DNA from 3 places in the Rhizobium sp. NPDC090275 genome. Region 1 is predicted to be linked to each of the others. Evidence: riboswitches for the same ligand, from Rfam matches in the RefSeq annotation. Region 1 holds a riboswitch; each other region holds the start of a gene.

The links. Region 1 has a riboswitch for thiamine pyrophosphate ahead of ACIQUB_RS13740 (YkoF family thiamine/hydroxymethylpyrimidine-binding protein). Riboswitches for the same ligand answer to the same signal wherever they lie in the genome.
Region 2: it holds a riboswitch for thiamine pyrophosphate, as region 1 does, so the genes downstream of both, thiM (hydroxyethylthiazole kinase) here and ACIQUB_RS13740 (YkoF family thiamine/hydroxymethylpyrimidine-binding protein) in region 1, are expected to answer to the same signal.
Region 3: it holds a riboswitch for thiamine pyrophosphate, as region 1 does, so the genes downstream of both, thiB (thiamine ABC transporter substrate binding subunit) here and ACIQUB_RS13740 (YkoF family thiamine/hydroxymethylpyrimidine-binding protein) in region 1, are expected to answer to the same signal.

What each region holds. Positions count from the first base shown of each region.
Region 1 is NZ_JBIVYL010000004.1:571,743-578,909, forward strand. Features, by position in the region: gene ACIQUB_RS13730 (ABC transporter ATP-binding protein) at 1-270, opposite strand, end outside; gene ACIQUB_RS13735 (ABC transporter permease) at 267-1,091, opposite strand; gene ACIQUB_RS13740 (YkoF family thiamine/hydroxymethylpyrimidine-binding protein) at 1,128-1,736, opposite strand; TPP riboswitch at 1,729-1,839, opposite strand; gene cysP (thiosulfate ABC transporter substrate-binding protein CysP) at 2,138-3,124, shown strand; gene cysT (sulfate ABC transporter permease subunit CysT) at 3,230-4,051, shown strand; gene cysW (sulfate ABC transporter permease subunit CysW) at 4,054-4,962, shown strand; gene ACIQUB_RS13760 (sulfate/molybdate ABC transporter ATP-binding protein) at 4,959-5,993, shown strand; gene ACIQUB_RS13765 (ABC transporter ATP-binding protein) at 5,998-6,750, opposite strand; gene ACIQUB_RS13770 (FecCD family ABC transporter permease) at 6,744-7,167, opposite strand, start outside.
Region 2 is NZ_JBIVYL010000004.1:103,195-110,361, reverse strand. Features, by position in the region: gene ACIQUB_RS11885 (flavin reductase family protein) at 1-224, shown strand, start outside; gene putA (trifunctional transcriptional regulator/proline dehydrogenase/L-glutamate gamma-semialdehyde dehydrogenase) at 251-3,961, opposite strand; gene ACIQUB_RS11875 (Lrp/AsnC ligand binding domain-containing protein) at 4,082-4,552, shown strand; TPP riboswitch at 4,630-4,725, shown strand; gene thiM (hydroxyethylthiazole kinase) at 4,774-5,577, shown strand; gene thiE (thiamine phosphate synthase) at 5,574-6,209, shown strand; gene thiD (bifunctional hydroxymethylpyrimidine kinase/phosphomethylpyrimidine kinase) at 6,206-7,027, shown strand; gene ACIQUB_RS11855 (3-oxoacyl-ACP reductase) at 7,024-7,167, shown strand, end outside.
Region 3 is NZ_JBIVYL010000010.1:52,694-59,860, reverse strand. Features, by position in the region: gene ACIQUB_RS23385 (thiamine diphosphokinase) at 1-560, opposite strand, end outside; gene ACIQUB_RS23380 (OmpW family protein) at 648-1,328, opposite strand; gene ACIQUB_RS23375 (MarR family winged helix-turn-helix transcriptional regulator) at 1,412-1,948, opposite strand; gene ACIQUB_RS23370 (MDR family MFS transporter) at 2,066-3,598, shown strand; TPP riboswitch at 3,672-3,788, shown strand; gene thiB (thiamine ABC transporter substrate binding subunit) at 3,869-4,849, shown strand; gene thiP (thiamine/thiamine pyrophosphate ABC transporter permease ThiP) at 4,877-6,526, shown strand; gene ACIQUB_RS23355 (ATP-binding cassette domain-containing protein) at 6,519-7,167, shown strand, end outside.

The sequences.
Region 1 (7,167 bases):
GCGCCGCCACGGCATCAGCGCATCGCGCTGCGGCATGAAGGCGAAGGGGTGGATCGTTCCGTCAAGCGGTTGGCCGTCGAAGCGCATGTTGCCGCCCTCAGGCCTGCGCGCGCCGGTCAGCAGCTTGAAGAGCGTGGACTTGCCCGAGCCTGACGGCCCGAGGATGGAGACGAATTCGCCGGGCTTCACTGTCAGCGAGATGTCTGACAAAACAGGGGTTTCGCCATAGCGGCAGGTGATGTGGTTGAGTTCCAGGCGTGGCGCGGTCATCGGGCGCTCCCCTTTCCGCGTCTCGCCCATGGCATGGCCAGATGTTCGGCGATGACGGTGAGGCCGAACAGAGTGAGGGTCAGCACGGCGCTGACGAACACGGCGGCCAGCACCAGATCAGGCCGAAAATTGTTCTTGGCGTTCAGCATGTAGATGCCGAGCCCTTTGGCAGCACCCGCATATTCCGCGAAGATCGCGCCGACGACGGCATAGGTGATGGATATACGCAGCCCGGCGAAGAAGAAGGGCAGGGCGGATGGCAGGCGGGCGAGCAGAAACTGCTTCCAGCGTGGCGCTCCCATCGAAGCCACGAGTTGCTGCAGTTCGTCTTCGGTCGATTGATAGCCCTGGCAAAGCGCCACCAGCATCGGGAAGAAGGTGACGAGTGCGACCAGCAGGATCTTGGGCATCAGGCCGAAGCCGAACCACAGAACGATCAGCGGCGCGATGGCGACCAGCGGCAGCGTCTGGCTGATGATGAAGAGCGGAAACAGCGCCCGACGGAGCGGCTGGCAGAAATCGATCAGGACCGACAGGGTGAATGCGGCCGCAAGCGAGCAGCCGAAACCGGCAAGCGTCGCCCGCAATGTCGGAAGCGTGTTGTCGAACAGCGCCTGCCGGGCCTGAAAGGTCTGCGCGAGAACGCGGGACGGCGAGGGCAAGGTCGTGGGCGAGATGCCGGACAGGCGGACATAGGCCTCCCAAGTCGCCACCAGAAGGCAGACGGCCGCGATTGCCGGCAGAGCCCGGCTTAGACCGGTGCGGATGTGATGGTGCAGGCCGGAAACGACCTGCCGGGAAGGCGGGCGTGATGTCGACATGATAGAACCGTTTTGAACGCGAGCGTGGATCGGCGCTTAGCGCTTGGACGGGCTGTTTGCCGAGACGGTAAGGTCGATCGTCACATGGCCTGCCGGCGGGCCGAAGCGCACCAGCGCCTCGTGCACGGTCGAGAACACCGCACCGGTGTCGCCGCGCAGCTTCGTGCAGAAATTCTTCGATTTCTCAAAGACGCCCGAATTCTTCAGGAAGTCGATGCAGCCGTAGATCTCGTCCATGTGGCCGTCGATCCCGAGCGTATAAAGCGAGAACTGCGCGGCCGTTTCCTGGCCGATGACAGGCGCGTCCTTGACCGCCTGGTGCGCGCGGGCCTTGCGCTCGTCGAGCGGCGCCATGGGGCCGGTCAGTTCGGGCGTCTGGCAGATCGGGTCGTCAGGCTCGCCGGGGCAGCCGCGCGAGATGGTCGCGTGCAGCACGCAATGCTTGCCGCTGCTGGCGGCCGCCGCGAACAGGTCGCGCATGGCGGCGAAGACCACGTCGGGCGTGCCGATGATCAGCGTCGAAATATCGTCCGTCTCGATCCGCAACCTGTCACGATGGGGATCGAGCGCGGAAAGCGCCTGGGTGATGACACCGACGAAATTGTCGGTCATGGGATACAGTGAAATCTGCGCGCCGGAAAACATCGCTCTACCTCGCTCCGCTGGCATTATCCAGATCAGCTTGAGGGTCCACGATCATGCGACCGTATCTCAGCCCCGGCATTACGGAGCACCCCTGTGATGTCGGGGTGATACGCCAAAGCCTGGACGAGCGCAAGGGCCATGTCGTGGACTGAGGAGCCGAGACTTCGCAGTAATTTCTATTCGGCCCTCTCAATTTTGCGATGTGAAGAAAGCATTTTGTTAGCAGAGGCTTAGGAACGCTCGGTAAGTATGCTCCCGCGCCGCATGAAGCAAAACCGCCGCGAAATATGGCGAAAAAGGGACAGAATTTCTAAGCCTGTCCGCAACCGGGGGCGGTGGTTCCTCGCGATCTGGAGGCGGTCCGATTAGTTTCACCGCACAGTGAAACACCGGAGCGATAGATGAACCGCCTTCTGATTCTCGGCACAGCACTTGCCGCCCTCTTCTCCGTTCAGGCCCATGCCGCAGAGCCGACAAAGCTTCTCAATGCGTCCTATGACGTTTCGCGCGAGCTTTTCGCCTCGGAGAACGAAGCCTTCATCAAGCAGCATCCGGGCGTCACGATCGACCAGTCGCACGCCGGCACCTCCAAGCAGGCACGCTCGATCATCGAAGGTCTCGAGGCAGACGTCGTGACGTTCAACCAGTCGACGGATATCGATTTCCTCGCGAAGAACGGCTTCGTCTCCAAGGATTGGGCCAAGGCCTTCCCGAACAACGCGTCGCCGTTCTACTCCTTCCCATCCTTCCTGGTGCGCGCCGGCAACCCGAAGAACATCAAGGACTGGGGTGATCTCGCGCGTGACGACGTGCATGCGGTCTTCCCCAACCCGAAAACATCGGGCAATGCGCGCTACACCTATCTCGCCGCCTATGCTTGGGCCAAGGAAGCCTACAAGGGCGACGAGGGTAAGATCGAAGCCTACATCACCAAGATCTTCGACAACGTGCCGGTCTTCGACACCGGCGGCCGCGCCTCCACGACGACCTTCGTCGAGCGCGAGACCGGCGATGTGCTGATCACCTTCGAAGCCGAGACGCGCGGCATCGAGAAGCAGTACGGTTCCGACAAGGTTCAAGGCGTGATCCCGTCGGTCAGCCTGCTTGCCGAATTCCCCGTCGCTGTGGTCGACAAGGTCGCCGCCAAGCATGGCTCAGAAGCGCTCGCCAAGTCCTATCTCGACTTCCTCTACACCGAGGAAGGTCAGCGGATTGCCGCGCAGTTCGGCCATCGCGTTCGCGATGAGAACGTGATCGGCGAGTTCAAGGACCATTTTCCGGCGATCCGCCTCGTCAATGTCGACGATACGTTCGGCGGCTGGGAAAAGATCCAGAAGGAGCATTTCGCCTCCGACGGCATTCTCGACAAGCTTTATGGCAGCCGGTAAGCCCTAACCGGATATTATATCGCTTGGCTCGGCTGGCGTTTGCCCCCCGGGCTGCTTTCGTCATCGTGCTTGTAGAGCAGGACTTATGAAACAGGGAATGACCGCTTGAGACGCAATGTCCTGCCCGGATTACGCCTGTCGCTGGGTGTGACCCTTCTCTATGTCGGCCTTATCGTCGTCCTTCCTCTGGCTGCCCTGGTGTTCAAGGCCGCAAGCCTTGGGCCAGAGGACTACTGGCGTATCGTGTCATCCGCGCGCGCGCTCGCCAGCTATCGGGTCACGGTGCTCTCGGCGCTCGGCGCCACGATCTTCAACCTGTTTTTCGGCTTCGCGCTCGCCTGGGTGCTGACGCGCTATCGTTTTCCCGGCTGGCGGCTCGTGGATGCGATGGTCGATCTGCCATTCGCGTTGCCGACAGCGGTGGCCGGTATCGCGCTGACGACGCTGTTTGCGGCGAATGGCTGGTTCGGCTCGGTGCTTGAAGGTATTGGCATCAAGGTCGCCTATACGCCGATCGGCATCATGGTCGCCATGTGCTTCACCAGCCTTCCTTTCATCGTCCGCACCGTTCAGCCGGTTCTCGAGGATCTCGATCCCGCTTACGAAGAGGCCGCGCAGTCGCTGGGTGGTTCGGACTGGACGATTTTCCGAAAGGTCATGCTGCCGTTGCTGACGCCAGCGCTGCTTGCCGGCGTGTCGCTGTCCTTCGCCCGCTCGCTTGGCGAGTTCGGCGCCATCATCTTCATCGCCGGCAATCAGCCGATGTCGACGGAGATCACCGCACTTCTCGTCTTCATCCGGCTTGAGGAGTACGACTACCAGGCGGCCGCCGCGATCGCCTCTGTCCTGCTGCTCACAGCCTTCCTCATGCTGGCGCTGACCAACTGGATGCAGGCGCGGGCGCTGCGATACACGGTGAGGAACTGATCATGAGCAGCATTCCCACCCGCCGAAAACCGCCGCGCGTCGGCGACCAGCCGATCGTCCGGTGCACCTTGATCAGCCTTGTGCTGATCATCGGCGCTTTCCTCATCCTGGCGCCGCTCGTCATCATCGGGGTTGAAGCCTTCGCCAAGGGTTGGCAGGTCTACAGCGCCACAATCAGTCATCCTGATACGCTGCATGCGATCATGCTGACGGTGCTGACCGCGCTGGTCGCGGTACCCATCAACACCGCCTTCGGCGTCGCGGCCGCATGGTCGATCACCAAGTTCGACTTCTGGGGCAAGCGCTTCCTGCTCGTGCTGATCGAGGTGCCGTTCTCCGTATCGCCCATCGTCGCCGGCGTTGCCTATCTCTTCGTCTATGGGCTGCAAGGCATCTTCGGGCCGACGCTCGAGGCCTACGACATCAAGATCCTGTTCGCCATTCCAGGCATCGTGCTTGCCTCAATGTTCGTGACCGCACCCTTCGTCGCGCGCGAACTCATCCCGCTGATGCAGGCGCAAGGGCGCGATCTCGAAGAAGCGGCGACGTCGCTCGGCGCTTCCGGCTGGCGCACGTTCTTCTCGGTCACACTGCCGAACATCAAGTGGGCGATGCTCTATGGTGTCGTGCTTTGCAATGCGCGCGTGATGGGCGAATTCGGCGCCGTGTCTGTGGTCTCGGGCAATATTCGCGGCCAGACGAATACGCTGCCGCTACACATCGAGCTGCTTTATCACGATTATCAGGCAACCGGCGCCTTCGCAGCCGCCTCGATCCTGGCGGTCATCGCCATCTTCACCATTATCGCCAAGGTGGCGCTCGAGCGCCAGGGGGCCGGCCGTCGCTCCAGCAGTGCCAAGCCCGCCGCGCGTCCCGTCCTCGTTGCCCAGCCAGCAGAGAAAAACTCATGAAGATCCGCCTCGACCACGTCGTCAAAACCTTCGACACGTTTCGCGCCGTGCGCGATGTCTCGCTGGATATCCGCAGCGGCGAACTGCTCGCGCTGCTGGGGCCTTCGGGTTCCGGCAAGACCACGATCCTGCGCATGGTTGCCGGCCTCGAATATTCGGATGGCGGCCAGATCTTCTTCGGCGACCAGGATGCGACCGACATTCCGGTTCGCGACCGTGGCGTCGGCTTTGTCTTTCAGCACTATGCGCTCTTCCCGCACATGACGGTCGGCGAAAACATCGCCTTCGGCATGAAGGTCTCGAAGGTCAAGCGCGACAAGGCCGCGATCGAAGCGCGCGTCACCGAGCTGCTGCGTCTCGTGCGGCTGGAGGGGCTGGGCGACCGGTTTCCGGCACAGATCTCAGGCGGCCAGCGCCAGCGCGTGGCGCTTGCCCGTGCGCTCTCGGTCGATCCGAAGGTGCTGCTTCTCGACGAGCCGTTCGGCGCGCTCGATGCCAATGTGCGTCACGACCTGCGCCGCTGGCTGCGCGAGATCCACCACGAGCTCGGCATCACCACCATCTTCGTGACCCACGACCAGGAAGAGGCTCTGGATCTCGCTGACCGCGTCGTCATCCTGAAGGACGGCAAAATCGTTCAGGAGGGCACGCCCGAGCAGGTCTGCCGCGATCCGCAATCGGCCTTCGTGATGAAATTCCTGGGTGACGCCAACGTGTTGCCGGCCGAAATCCGCTCTGGCGTTGCCTATGCCGGCGGTGCTTCGGTCGCGGCACCCGGTATTGCCGATGGTACCGGCGAGATCTATGCGCGCCCGGCCGACCTCGATTGGTCCGGAGACGGCCCCGGCATCGGCGCCAGCGTCGATCGGGTTCTCGACAGGCCGGATGGCCGGCGTATTCTGGCGAGCACCGAAAGCGGTGTGCAGCTGGAATTCGACGTCGAGCCCGAGCGTGCTGTTCGGGCCGGAGATCGCGGCTTCGTCACGGTACGCCGCGCCAAGGTATTTGGCGCAGCGCAGGCTGCAGTCTAAGCGATCATATCGCGCCGTCGACGATGACGAGCGGCGTTCCCTGCGAGCAGTGCTCGATGCGCGCGTCGATCTTGTAGATATCGCGCAGCATGGTCTTGGTGATCACGTCGCCGGTCTTGCCGCTCGCCGCCATCTTGCCGTTGCTGATGACGACGGTGTTCTCGCAATAGCGCAGAGCATGATTGAGATCGTGAAGCGCGATGAGGACGATCATGCCGTCGCGCTTGGCGGTGGTGGAGATGAAGTCCAGAACCTCCACCTGCCGGTGCAGATCGAGCGCCGAGGTCGGCTCGTCCATGAGCAGGACTTCCGGATTGCGAATGAGCGCCTGCGCAAGTGAGACCAGCTGGCGCTGGCCGCCGGAAAGTTCGCCAAGCCCGCGAAACGCGAGATCGTCGATGCGTAGCGCCTTCAAGAGCCGGTCGATCGCGGCCAGTTCCTCATCGGCAACCCTCCAACCGCTGCCCTGCTTGGCCGACAGCAAGACGGACTCGTAGACCGTCAGCACGGCGTTGGCGCCGGTGTCCTGCGGCATGTAACAGATCGTTCGCGGACCGGCCTCGGTATCGGAGAGCTCGACCAGTCCCGGCCCCTTGATCAGCGAGGCGATGCGCTTGAAGAGCGTCGACTTGCCGGCGGCATTCGGCCCGATGATCGCGGTGACGCTGCCGCCGCGAAGATCGTCGATCCCGACATCCTGGAGCACCTTGACCCGACCATAGGTCGCGCCAACGTTTTTGAGCGCGAGCGCTACCATGCGCGTCTCCTGTTGCTGAAAATGAGGACGAAGAAGAACGGTACGCCCACCAGCGCCGTGATCACGCCGATCGGCAGGATGGCGCCGGGAATGAGCATCTTGCTCACCACCGATGTTACGGACAGAAGAAGCGCGCCGCAAATGACGGCTCCCGGCAAGAAGAAGCGCTGATCCTCGCCGACGACCATGCGCGCGATATGCGGACCGACCAGTCCGACAAAGCCGATCGTGCCGACGAACGATACGGGTATGGCGGCGAGCAGGCTGACGATCATCATCGTCTGCAGCCGCAGGCGCCGCACATTGACGCCCATGCTGGCCGCCTTGTCGTCGCCGAGCCGCAGTGCGGTCAGCGCCCAGGCATCCTTCATGAACAGGGGAACGGTCACGACGAGAACGGCGGCCGTGAACCAGACT
Region 2 (7,167 bases), 470 kb from region 1:
GTTATGAGGGCGCGCAATGGTATGAGCTTGCAACTGGCACGCCGGCACTCGCCAATGCGCTCACGGTGCTCGACTGCGAGCTGGAGACGGTTCTCAACCACCATTCGCACGCCATCCTGATCGGCCGCGTGCGCGCGATCGAGACGCGCGAAGACGTGGAGCCGCTGCTTTACTGGCGCGGCGGCTACCGCAGACTGTCCATAGAGACGTCTGCCGTGATCTGAACCCATCTGGCGGAGCGCCCAGGCGATTAGCCGATCGACATGAGGCTCGCATTGCCGCCGGCGGCAGCGGTGTTGATCGAGGTGGAAACCTCTTCCAGCAGCCAGTTCAGGCAATAGGCTTCCGGATTGCGCTCCAGCTCTGCGGTCGAGGCTGCCTGCGTCAGGAGCAGCGGGCCGGACATGGTGGCGATTTCCTGCTGCATCGAGGCGATGCGCGCAGTGTCACCTTCGATGAGGGCGCCCGAGAGGATTTCGCTCGTGCTCCTGCCGTTGCCAAATTGGATACGCTGGGAGACGCTCAATGGAAGATCCTTCAGGTTGCTGCGAAGGCTGTCGCTGCATTCGATGAATGCCTTGTTGCCTGTTGCCAGGACCGAGGAGATCTGGCGATGCAGGCCGACTTCGGAGACCGGTGCGCAGAAGATGGTGCCGCGAGCGTGCAGCGCGTAGATGTTGCGCTCGCCGACGGGGCCGGTGAGCTCGCTCTCCAGACCAAGCGCCGATTGGCTGCCGAGATTGCGGGCCATCTCGGCCTCGTCATGCAGTTCGCGCTCATCGAGCCACTTGGCGAAATCCGAAAGCGCTGGATCGCTATAGACGGAGCTGTGCTGCGGCGGGATAGGCGGTGTCTTCACCAGGCGTCCGAGATAGAGCGGCCCGCCGGCCTTGGGACCGGTGCCGGAAAGCCCGCGCCCGCCGAAGGGTTGTACGCCGACCACGGCGCCGATGACGTTGCGGTTGACGTAGACGTTGCCGACCTCGATGCGGGAGGTCACGCGGGCGATCGTCTCGTCGAGGCGCGTGTGCAGGCCGAAAGTCAGGCCATAGCCCGTGGCGTTGATCTCATCGACCAGACGGTCCAGATCCTGCCGGCGCCAGCGGATGACATGCAGCACCGGCCCGAAAACTTCCCGCTTCAGTTCGGCGATGTTCTTGAGTTCCACGATCGTCGGGGCGACGAAGGTGCCATGCTGCGTCTCTGTCGGCAGCTCGATGCGTTCGACCTTGCGGCCAAGCGCCTGCATCGACTTCACGTGGGTCTCGATGATCTCCTTCGCATCGGCGGTGATGACAGGGCCGATATCGGCGGAGAGGCGATTGGTGTTGGCGATCGTCAGTTCGCGCAGCGCGCCCTTCAGCATCGTCAGCGTGCGATCGGCGACATCGTCCTGCAGGCAGAGAATGCGCAGCGCCGAGCAACGCTGGCCGGCGCTGTCGAAGGCCGATGCGATGACATCGCCCACGACCTGTTCGGCAAGCGCCGAGGAATCGACGATCATGGCGTTCTGGCCGCCGGTTTCGGCGATAAGTGGGATCGGCTTGCCGTCGGCCGAAAGGCGCTTGGCGAGTTCGGCCTGGATCAGCCGGGCAACTTCGGTCGAGCCGGTGAACATGACCGCCGCCGTCTCCGGCGCCGCGACAAGCGCCGCACCGACGCTACCCTCGCCCGGAACCAGCTGCACGACATCCTGGGGAATGCCCGCCTCATGCAGAATCCTGACCGCCTCGGCGGCAATCAGCGGCGTTTCCTCGGCGGGCTTCGCGAGAACTGGGTTGCCGGCGACGAGGGCGGCCGCGACCTGGCCGCTGAAGATCGCCAGTGGGAAGTTCCACGGGCTGATGCAGACCACGGGGCCTAGCGGCGCGTGTGAGGGGCCGAGCGTGCGGCGTGCCTGTTCGGCGTAATAGCGCAGGAAATCGATCGCTTCGCGCACTTCGGCGATGGCGTTCTGCACCGACTTGCCGGCTTCGCGGATGATGAGGCCGAGTAGCGTTTCCATGCGCGTCTGCATGATATCTGCCGCGCTGTCGAGCAAAGCTGCGCGGTCGGCGGGCGAGACGCCGGCCCAGGATGCGGCTGTCGCCTTCGCCGCCTGCATTGCTGCCGCGACTTCGGATGGCGTTGCCTCACGAACCTGGCCTACGGCGTCCCGGTGGTCGGCGGGGTTGAGCACGTCGCGCGCGCCGTTGATGTCGGTCGCCTGGCTCGGCAGCGCGCGCCAGCCCTTGGTGGCGCTTTCGCCGAGCAGATGGGACAGGTGGTTCAGTACCGTTTCGCTGGAGAGATCGAGGCCGGCGGAGTTGACGCGCGTCCCGTAGAGTTCGCCGGGAAGCGAGATCTTGTCGTGCTTCTGCCCGACGATCGGCATCTTCGATACGATCTCGGCCGGGTCGGCGATCAGTTCGTCGATGGAGACGTTCGGGTCAGCAATCCGGTTGACGAAGGAGGAGTTGGCGCCGTTCTCCAGCAGGCGACGCACGAGATAGGCAAGCAGCGTCTCATGCGTGCCGACGGGGGCGTAGATGCGGCAGGGGCGGTTCAGGTTCTGCCGGCCGACCACCTCGTCGTAAAGCGGCTCGCCCATGCCATGCAGGCACTGGAACTCGTATTTGCCGACATAATAATCCGAACCCGCCATCTGGTAGATGGTCGCCAGCGTCTGGGCGTTGTGAGTCGCGAACTGCGGGAAGACGGCATCCGTCGCCGCCAGCAGCTTCCTGGCGCAGGCGATATAGGACACGTCGGTGTAGATCTTGCGGGTGAAGACGGGGAAGTCCGCGAGGCCGTCGACCTGCGCGCGTTTGATCTCCGCGTCCCAGTAAGCGCCCTTGACGAGGCGCACCATGATGCGGCGGCCGGCGCGGCGCGCGAGGTCGATGATGAAATCGAGCACGAAGGGGCAGCGCTTGCCATAGGCCTGGACGACGAAGCCCATGCCGTTCCAGCCTTCCAGATCGGGGTCGAGGCAGAGCGCTTCCAGAAGGTCGAGCGACAGTTCGAGGCGGTCGGCCTCTTCGGCGTCGATGTTGAGGCCGATGTCGTAGGACTTGGCGATCAGCGCCAGCGCCTTCACCTTCGGCAGCAATTCGTCCATGACGCGGGCGCTCTGCGCGCGTGCGTAGCGCGGATGCAGCGCCGAAAGCTTGATCGAGATGCCCGGGCCTTCGTAGATGCCACGCCGATCAGACGCCTTGCCGATCGCGTGGATCGCTGTCTCGTAATCCTTGTAGTAGCGCTTCGCGTCGGCGCCCGTCGTCGCGGCTTCGCCCAGCATGTCGTAGGAATAGCGGAAGCCGCGCTGCTCAAGCGGCTTGGCGCGCTGCAGCGCCTCGTCGATGGTCTCGCCGGTGACGAACTGCTCGCCCATCATCCGCATCGCCATGTCGACACCCCGGCGGATTACCGGTTCACCGCAGCGGGCGATCAGTCGGGTCAAAGCGGCCGAAAGGCTGCGGTCGGCAACCGTCGATGTCAGCTTACCCGTCACGACGAGACCCCAGGTCGCGGCGTTGACGAAGAGCGAGCGACCGCCGCCGAGATGCGCCTTCCAGTCGCCTTCGGAAATCTTGTCGCGGATAAGCGCGTCGCGCGTTGCCGTGTCTGGAATGCGCAGCAGCGCCTCTGCGAGGCACATCAGCGCGATGCCTTCCTGGCTGGAGAGCGAATATTCGTGCACCAGCCCCTCGACGCCGGTTCCCTTGTGCTTGGCGCGCAGCGCTTCGATCAGCTTGCGAGCGGTGTCGGCGGCGGCTTTCCTGACGTGATCGGGAAGGGCGGCTGCTTCAACCAGGCGTGGCACGCAGATCGTCTCCGGCGTGCGGTAGGCAGCCGTGATGGCGCGGCGCAGATCGCTCTGTTCTCGGATCGGAGGGGCAAATCCGTCAAAGGGATTTGCAGAGCCGTTGGCCTGCTCTACTGTGACTTCGACTGTTGCCGCGTCGGTGGTGATTGCCATGCTGGGCTCCTGATCCGCTGATGTCGGAAAGCTAGCAGATTTCAAAAAGTCAATTTCACTTGATTTTGAGCGTTCTGGTCTTTAGTTCGCTATTCAATATTCATATTGAAGGGAATTATTGTGGCTGGTGCGGGAAATATAAGGGAAATCGACCAATTTGATCAACGCATACTTGAGGCGCTCGTCGCCGATGGCCGGATGTCGGTGACCGACCTCGCCAAGCGCGTGGGCCTGTCCAACACGCCCTGCCAGGTCAGGCTCAAGCGACTGATCGAGGATGGCTACATTCTCGGCTTCCGCGCCATCATCGACGTCAACAAGCTCGGCCGCAACCATGTGGCGTTTACCGAGGTGAAACTCTCCGACACCAGAGAGAATGCGCTGAATGCTTTCAACGTCGCGGTTCGCAAGCTGCAGGAGGTCGAGGAGTGCCACATGATCGCGGGCGCATTCGATTATCTCCTGAAGATACGCACGTCCGATATCGCCAATTATCGCCTCGTTCTGGGCGAGAAGATCTCCAGTCTTCCCTTCGTCGCCAACACGTCGACCTTCGTTGCGATGGAAGCGATCAAGGAGAACGGCGCCTGATCGGCAGCGGATTGCTGGCTCCGGGCTGCTGTCATTTTGCGCGTGACAGCGGTCGGCTTCTCTGACAGAACAGAGCCATTGAGAGACAGGGGCGTTTGCCGACGGCAGACTGAGAAGTACCCTTTGAACCTGAACCAGATAATGCTGGCGGAGGGAGTCGCTCGGACCCTTCGGCATAGCTATCAGGGTTCCCGCGTCTTGCCCCGCCCGAAAGGGGCATGATGAAAGACGACAGATCTCCCGGTTCGATGCTCGATGCCATGCGCGCGCAAAAGCCGCTCGTTCAGTGCATCACCAATTTCGTTGCGATGAACATCGCCGCCAACGTGCTGCTCGCCGCCGGCGCGTCGCCAGCCATGGTGCATGCCGAGGAAGAGGCCGGCGAGTTCGCGGCCATCTCCGGCGCGCTGACTGTTAACATCGGCACGCTGTCGTCGAGCTGGATGAACGGCATGCGCGTCGCCGCCAGATCGGCGGGCGAAAGCGCCAGGCCATGGGTTCTCGACCCCGTCGCCCATTATGCGACGGCCTTTCGCAGGCGAGCCGTCGCGGACCTGCTGGCGCTTCGCCCGACCATCATTCGCGGCAACGCGTCGGAGATCATCGCGCTCGCCGGCGGCGAAAGCCGGGGGCAGGGGGTCGACAGCCGTGACCCCGTGGAGCAGGCGGAAGCTGCAGCCAGCCATATCGCTAACACGCACCAGGCCGTTGTCGCGGTGACCGGCGAGGTCGATTTCGTCACCGACGGCGCGCGTGCCTGCCGCATCGAGGGCGGCTCATCGCTGATGCCGCAGGTGACGGCGCTCGGCTGCTCGCTGACATGCCTCGTCGGCGCCTTCGCCGCCATCAGGCCCGATGCGCCATTCGAAGCGACGATATCGGCACTCGCCATGTTCGCCGTCGCCGGCGAAGAGGCGGCGCGGGCCGCTGATGGACCGGGGTCATTTTCCTGGCGGTTCCTAGACGCCCTCGCGGCGATAGACGGCGCTGCTATCGACACCAAATCGCGGGTGCGGATGCTATGAGCAGGATCGATCTCTCGCTCTACCTCGTTCTCGATCCCGAGCTCTGCGCCGGCATCGGCATGGTCGAAACCGCAAGGCGCGCCGTCGCCGGTGGCGCCACCGTCGTGCAGCTCCGCGACAAGCATGCCTCCACGGCGCGCATGATCGAGACCGGCCGTGCTTTGAAGGAAGCGCTTGCCGGGACGGGCGCTTTGCTTGTCGTCAACGATGATGTCGAGGCAGCTATCGCGATCGGCGCGGATGGGCTGCATGTTGGCCAGGACGATATGGTCGTGCGCGCCGCGCGCGAGCGGATCGGACCTGACATGATCCTCGGCCTGTCGGTGGAGACCGAGGCGCTTGCAAGAGCTGTCGATCCCGCATTGGTCGACTACGCCGGTATCGGGCCGGTCTTCGCGACGCCGACCAAGCCGGACCACAAGCAGCCGATCGGCTTCGACGGCCTTGCACGTCTCGTCGCCGCTTGCCCGGTTCCATCTGTTGCCATCGGCGGGTTGAAGCTGGCGCATGTCAGCGGTGTCTTTGTCGCCGGCGCCGACGGGATCGCCGTCGTCTCTGCGATTTGCGGCACATCAGACCCGCGCGCCGCCGCCCGCGAGCTTTCAGAGGCAATTCAAGGGAGATCGCGATGATCCGCAACGTTCTCTCCATCGCCGGATCCGATCCATCGGGCGGCGCGGGCATCCAGGCGGACCTCAAGGCGTTTGCCGCGCGCGGTGTCTATGGCATGGCAGCGCTCACGGCCTTGACCGCGCAGAACACGCAGGGCGTATCTGGCGTTCATCTCGTTCCGCCAGGCTTCGTGGCGGATCAGATCAAGGCCGTGTTTGCGGACATCCGCGTCGATGCCGTGAAGATCGGCATGATCGCCAATGCCGAAATCGCCGATGCGGTAGCCGACGTTCTCAAGCATCATCCCGACATCCCGATCGTGCTCGATCCCGTCATGGTGGCCAAGGGGGGGGCAAAGCTTCTCGATCCCGACGCGGTCGATGTTTTGCTGCGACGGCTGCTGCCGCTTGCAACGCTGCTGACGCCCAATCTGCCTGAGGCCGCCGCGTTGCTGCGCACCGATGTGGCCGAGAGTCGCCGGGAGATGGGCGAGCAGGCCGAAGCGCTGCGCGCTTTGGGGCCCGCTGCCGTGCTTGTCAAAGGCGGCCATCTCGAGGGCGACCAGAGCCCCGATGTGCTGGCAACGGAAGACGGCCTCGCCTGGTTCGAGGCCGCCAGAATCCCCACGGCAAACACCCACGGCACGGGCTGCACGCTGTCGAGCGGGCTGGCGGCCGAGCTCTCCAAGGGCGCGCCGCTGCCAGATGCGGTGGCCGTCGCAAAGATCTATCTCGCCGGCGCGGTGGCTGCTGCCGACACGCTCGACGTCGGCTCGGGAAATGGTCCGGTCCAGCACTTTCACGAACTTTGGACGACAGAGGAAGGAGACACGAAATGACATTGCCGATCAGTGAGCAGACGGTGATCGTAACCGGCGCTGCGCGCGGGCTCGGGGCGGCGATCACAAGCGCTTTCGCCCGCGAAGGCGCGAAGGTAGCAGTCAACTATCGCAATAGCCGGAAACAGGCCGAGGCGCTG
Region 3 (7,167 bases), on a different contig from region 1:
CGCGACGAGCCGAAGGGCAAATGGAAATCGCTGAGCGGGTAGCGGGCGTTCTCGATGAAGAGGCCGTTGAGTTCGCTGAAGGCGGGCACGGAAAACAGGCTGTTCTTCGGCAGGTCGAGCGTGATGCTGCCCGCGATCAGCGGCACGGCTTCTTCCGTGCCCGAGGTCAGGAGTACATCGAGGCCGGTTTCTGCCAGACTGACGGCGTAGAGCAGGTGCTGCAACGCGTGGTCGGAACGGTCGCCAGAGAGGGCGCCCACGAGGATCAGCCGTGTCGCGCCACGCGCAATCGCTTCCGACACGGCGATCTCGCCGTCGGTGGCGGCCTTGGCGGCGGGGTAGGGCTTTCTCGGGATGTCCGAGAATGCGGCCGTCAGATCATCCGGCGTGGAATCGAAATCGCCGACCCAGAGCTCCGGCCTGACACCGAGCGCCAGCGCGTGCCGCATGCCACCATCGGCCGCGATGAAACGGCTGCCGGAGACGGCGACGCGAAGGCGCTCCGTGATGTGCAGCTCGCCGCCGAGCAGGATGGTGAAGGTGGATTGGCTCATGGGCATTGCCCATAGCGCAAAGCGGAGGAAAAGGGAAAGGGCGCGGACAGGGTTTGTCCGCGCCCTCTGGCGTTTCTGCGATAAAGGTTGGGTTTAGAAACGGTAGGTCACACCGGCGCCGATCAGCCAAGGATCGAGCTTGGCCTTGCCGGTCATGTCGGCGCCGCCGACGTTCACGTTGAAATCGGGACGCAGAAAGATCTTCTTGACGTCGACGTTGAGGCCCCAGTGCTCGTCGAACATGTAGTCGAAGCCGGCCTGGAGCGCGACGCCGAAGGTGTTGTCGATGTCGAGGCTCTGGGCGCTCTTGCCCTTCTCGTTGTAGAAGATCGTGTAGTTCAAGCCGGCGCCGACATAGGGCTTGAAGTTGCCGAAATCGTTGAAGTGATACTGCAGCGTGACGGTCGGCGGCAGCAGCCAGGTCTTGCCGACATCGCCGAGGCTTTCGATCGAACCCTTGCCGGTGACGTTGGCGAATGTCGTGCCGAGGATGAGCTCGGCGGCGATGTTGTCGGTGAAGAAGTAGGTGACGTCGAATTCAGGAACGACGGTGTCCGAGTAGGAGAGATCCGATCCCGCGACGCCGCCAACGTAGCCGGAATCCTGGGTGATGACGCCAAGCGCGCGCAGGCGGATCATCCAGGGGCTCTGGCTCTGCGTTGCTTCCTGAGCCGCGGTCGGCTGGGTCAGGTCGGCGGACATGGCCGGATGGGCAGCGGCAACCAGAACGACGGCAGCGAACATGCCCTTTAGTTTTGCCAGGCGGCGTTTCATTCGAATCTCTCCTAGGTTTATGGTCAGGGGGAGTTCTATGAAACGCTGTCGGGTAACCGTTTGATTCAGATCAATCTCTCGTTCTATTTTCCAGCTTTTGGTGCCGCGGGCAAATGTTTGTCACGCATGGCGAAAACGCGCTCGAAGCCGGTCATGTACCGATCAAATAGCTCGGCGAAGTTTTTGGCGTCCGCAGACGACCAGTCGGAGACGACATCCTTGATGATCGCGAGCTTTTGAGATTTCAGTTCCGTGAGCAGGCTCCAGCCGGATGGCGTGATCACCACCAGGATCCGCCGGGCGTCCTGCTGAGATGCCGCGCGTTCGAGAACACCGCGGCCGACCATGTCGGCGACAATGCGGCTTGCGCGGGACGGATCGATGCGCATGGCCTCGGCAATCGTCCCCACGGTCACCTCGCCATTCCTGCGGGCGAGCTTGACGGCTTCGAGAACATCCAGATGCGAAAGCTCCAGATCCGGAGCCACCTTTTCGATGGCGAGGCGGGCAATCAGTCGTCGCCCCGTGATCATGCGCATACGGCTCATGCTTTGGCCGATATGGGCGATATCATCCTCGGTCGGCGTGGTGTCTGGGGCGATTTGCAAACTATCTGTCATGGGACGGAGGATAACAGAAGCGATCGGGGAGGAAAATATGCTGATGTCATTTATATGACGTTGACATTTATATGCTGACAGCACATAAATTGCGCCGAAACCTGAAAGATCGCCCCCATGAATTCACAGATCGCCGCGCAGCCGCTGGTGACCGACCCTCGTCGCCGGCTCATTCTCTTTCTCTTCCTGATGGCCGCCCTTTTCATGGCCACGCTCGACAACCAGATCGTTGCCACCGCTCTGCCCACCATCGTCGGTGAATTCGGGCAGATCGAGCGGTTCGGCTGGATCGGCTCGGCCTATCTGCTGGCCGTCAGCGCCGTCATGCCGCTCTACGGCAAGCTCGGCGACCTCTTCGGGCGCAAGTACGTGATGATGGCGGCAATCATCATCTTCACCGTGGGCTCGACGCTGTGCGGTCTGGCCGTGTCGATGGATACGCTGATCGCGGCGCGCGTGCTGCAGGGCCTCGGCGGCGGCGGCATCATGGTGTCGATCTTCGCCGTCAATGCGGACCTGTTCGAGCCGCGCGAGCGAGCGAAATACCAGAGCTATTCCAGCCTCGTCCTCATGGCTTCGGGGGCAATCGGCCCTGTCCTCGGTGGCGCGATGAGCGATATGTTCGGCTGGCGCTCGATCTTCCTCGTCAACGTGCCGATCGGCGCGATCGTGATTGCCGGGCTGGCCTTCATGCTGCCCTACCGCAAGCCGAACCGCCGCCCGAAGATCGATTACGCCGGCGCGTTGCTGCTGGCGATGACCACCAGCTGCATCGTGCTCGCCGCCGATGGCAGCCAGCTCTTCGGCTCGCTGGTGGCGCCGGGCAATCTTGGCATCATCGCGCTCGGCATCGTCTGCGCCATCGCCTGGGTGCTGGTGGAGCGGCGCGCCGCCGAGCCGATCGTTCCGCTGTCGCTGTTCCGCAACCCGACATTCGGCCTGCTGCTGGTCATGTCGGTGATGAGCGGTGCGATCGGTATCGGCATGGTCAACTACTTCGCGCTGTTCCTGCAGACGACGACGGGTCTTTCGCCATCGGCGGCCGGCGCGCTCTTCATTCTGCTCACCGGCGGCATCGTATGCGGCTCGCTATCGGCCGGGCGGATGATCTCGGCGACAGGGCGCTACAAGCCGTTTGCGATCGCCAGCCTCTCCGTCAGCGCCGTCGCCTTCGTCCTGCTGTCGCAGGTGCATGCCGGAACGCCGGTGCTGATCATCGGCGCGATCATGGCGATGCACGGCATCGGTATCGGTCTTGCGCAACAGGTGCCGATCATCGGCGTGCAGAATGCGGCGCCCGCCCGCGATGTCGGGGCGGCGACCGGATCGGTAACGCTGTCGCGCATGGGCGGCGCCTCGATCGCGATCTCCATCTACGGCGCCATCATCGGCTCGCAGCTCGGCCGCACGGGTCTATCGATCCCCGGCGTCGAGAATATCGAGCAGCTGACGCCTAAGATGATGGCGGCATTGCCGGAGGCGGCGCGCCAGGCGGTGGCGGATGCCTATGCCAGCGCCTTCGTGCCCCTGTTCATGACCTCGTGCCTCATTGCCTTCATCGGGCTTGTGGCGGCGCTGATGCTGAAGCCGGTGCAATTGCCGCGCACAGGTGGGACGCCCGCGAAAGCCGCCGCCGAGGCCGCCGAATAGCCCACGAACCCGGCTGACGAACCCTGGCCGACGTCCGCTCTTGCCAGACGCCGGCTACGGATATACACCTTGCGACGCTCTAACGGGGTGCCTTGTATCTTCCCAGATACTTGGCTGAGAGGCTTGCAAAAGCCAACCCGCGGAACCTGATCCGGCTAACACCGGCGGAGGGATTAGACGCGTGACACCAGGCACCGCCCTTTTCCCCTTCAATGAACCTAGAGGAGAGGTGTCATGACCCATTTCAAGACCTATGCGCTCGGCGCTGCCATGCTGTTGGCGAGCTTTTCGGCAACGGCTACGCTCGCGGCCGACAAGGCGCTCACCATCTATACCTATGAGAGCTTCACCTCCGAATGGGGTCCCGGCCCGAAGGTGAAAGCGGCGTTCGAGAAGACATGCGGCTGCACGGTCAATTTCGTCAGCGTCGCCGATGGCGTGGCGCTGCTGTCGCGTCTGAAGCTCGAAGGTGCCGGCACCAAGGCCGATGTCGTCCTCGGCCTCGACACAAGCCTGATCACCGAAGCCAAGGCCACTGGCCTATTCGATGCCAGCGGCATCGACACCGGCGCGCTGCAGGTCCCCGGCGGCTTCAAGGATGATGTCTTCGTGCCTTATGACTACGGCCATTTCGCCGTGATCTACGACACGCAGACGATCAAGACGCCGCCGGCGAGCCTGAAGGAGCTGGTCGATGGCGATCCCGCGCAGAAGATCGTCATCGAGGATCCCCGCACCTCGACGCCGGGCCTCGGCCTGCTCTTGTGGGTGAAGTCGGTCTATGGCGACAAGGCGCCGGAAGCCTGGGCCAAGCTCAAGAAGCGCGTGCTGACGGTGACGCCCGGCTGGTCGGAGGCTTACGGCCTGTTTACCAAGGGCGAGGCGCCGATGGTGCTCTCCTATACGACGTCGCCCGCCTATCACATGGTTTCGGAAAACACGGATCGCTACCAGGCGGCGGCATTCTCCGAGGGGCACTACATCCAGATCGAGGTTGCCGGCCTGTTGAAGAACGCGCCGGACAAGGCGCTGGCGCAGGACTTCCTGAAGTTCATGGTCACCCCTGGCTTCCAGGACGCGATCCCGACCAACAACTGGATGATGCCGGTGTCCAAGACCTCGGAGCCGCTGCCGGATGCTTTCGGCAAGCTCGTCAACCCGTCGAAGACCTTCCTGATGAGCTCGGATGAGGTCGCCAAGAACCGCAAGGCCTGGATCGACGAGTGGCTGGCCGCCATGAGCATGAATTGATGAGCATGAATTGATGAGCATGAACTGATGCTTCTTGCGCCGTCCGAAAGACGATATGCGCTGGCCGGCGGGGCGCTCAGCCTCGCCGCCATCATCGTCTTCGTGACGGTCGCGACGCTATCCCTGCTGATCTCCACCGACGGCATGCCTGTCGGATCGATCGTTTCCGATCCATACATCCTGCGCGTTCTGCGCTTCACGCTTCTGCAGGCGGCGCTTTCTACGTTGCTGTCGGTCGTGCTGGCCATTCCGGTCGCACGGGCGCTGGCGCGGCAGCCACGATTTATCGGCCGCATCTGGATCATCCGGCTCATGGCGGTGCCGATGGGGCTGCCGGTGCTGATCGGTGCGCTCGGTCTGATCGGCATCTGGGGCCGGCAGGGTGTCGTCAACACGATGCTGTCATGGGCGAGGATCGACCAGCCCGTCAGCATTTATGGGCTGTCGGGCATTCTGCTCGCGCATGTGTTCTTCAATCTGCCGCTTGCCTGCCGGCTTATGCTGGCGGCGTTGGAGCGAGTGCCGGGCGAATACTGGCTGGTGGCGAGCGGTCTCGGCATGCGGCCGGTGTCCGTCTTCCGCTTCATCGAGTGGCCGGTGCTGCGTTCGGTCATACCAGGTGTGGCGGGGCTGATCTTCATGCTCTGCGCCACCAGCTTCACGCTGGTGCTGATGCTCGGCGGCGGACCGGCGGCGACCACGATCGAGGTGGCGATCTACCAGTCGCTGCGCTTCGATTTCGATCCCGGCCGCGCGGTGGGCTTGTCCCTGCTGCAGATCGCGTTGACGGCCGTGGTTCTCGGTATTCTCTCGCTGCTGCCGACGTCAGGCGATGCGGGGCTTACGTCGGGTCGCACGATCCGACGGCCCGATGGCACGCTGTTCGGTGCGTGGATCGCCGATCGCGCGCTTCTCACGCTGGCGGTACTGTTTCTCGGCCTGCCGCTGCTCTTCATCGTGATTGCCGGTCTGCGCGCCGATCTGGTGAAGCTGGTCGGCGAAGCGATCTTCTGGCGGGCCTTTGCCACCAGCGGCGCGATGGCGCTTTCGTCGGCCTTGCTGTCGTTCGCCCTGTCGATGCCGCTCGTGCGCGCCCGCCATACGCTCTCGCTTGAGCGCAAAGCGCGGCACGGCGCGCGGTCCTTCTTTGGCGCAATGGGTGCCGCCTCGTCGCTCGTGCTTCTCTTCCCGCCCATCGTTCTCGCCACGGGTTGGTTCCTGGCGGCGCGTGATGTCGGCGACGTCAATGTCGTGGCGCCGGTGCTTGTGGTCGCCATCAATGCGCTGATGGCGATGCCTTTCGTCGTCAGGGTGCTGGAGCCGGCCTACGCAATCCACCAGCGCCGCACACAGCGGCTGAGCGCCAGCCTCGGCATCTCCGGCCTCGCCAAGCTGCGGCTGATTTCGTGGCCGGATCTGCGAAAGCCGGTGCTGACGGCGTTGTCCTTTGCCATGGCCCTGTCGCTGGGCGATCTCGGCGCCGTGGCCTTGTTTGGTTCGGATAGCTTCGTGACGCTGCCGTGGCTGGTCTATTCCAGCCTCGGCAGCTATCGCACCAATGATGCGGATGGGCTGGCGCTGATCCTCGGCGTGATCTGCCTGCTGTTGACGATTTCGGGCACGATGGGCTCGGGGGTGGCGGATGAGCCGAAGCGGGAGGCGCTGTCGCATGAGTGATGCCATCGAGATGCGCGGCGTGACGCTGCGGCTGGGCCAGAACTCATTCGTGTTCGATTGCGCGCTGCCCGAGAGCGCCGTCATCGGTGTCACAGGCGCATCGGGCGCGGGCAAGTCGACCTTCCTCAATCTGCTGGTCGGTTTCGACACGGCGGATGCGGGGCAGATCCTGTTTGACGGGAAGGATATCGGCCATCAACATCCGGCCGAGCGGCCCGTGTCGCTGGTGTTTCAGGACAACAACCTCTTTGCGCATCTCGATGTCTTCACCAATATCGGACTCGGCATTCATCCGGCGCTGAAACTTGGCGATGCCGATCGGCGCGCGATCACGTCGGCGCTTGAGAAGGTCGGGCTGTCAGGCTTCGAAAAGCGGATGCCGGCGACGCTTTCGGGTGGCGAGCGGCAGCGGGTGGCGTTTGCCCGGGCGCTGGTGCGTCAGCGCCCCATCCTGCTGCTCGACGAACCCTTCGCCGCGCTCGATCCGAGCCTGCGCCGCGACATGGCGGGGTTGCTTCTGGCGATGCATCGCGACAGCGGCAACACTGTCGTGATTGTCTCGCACGACGCCGACGAGATCAGGCGGATTGCCGACTATGCGATTTTCATCGACCAGGGCAGGGTCGCGGTGGCGGCGCCGA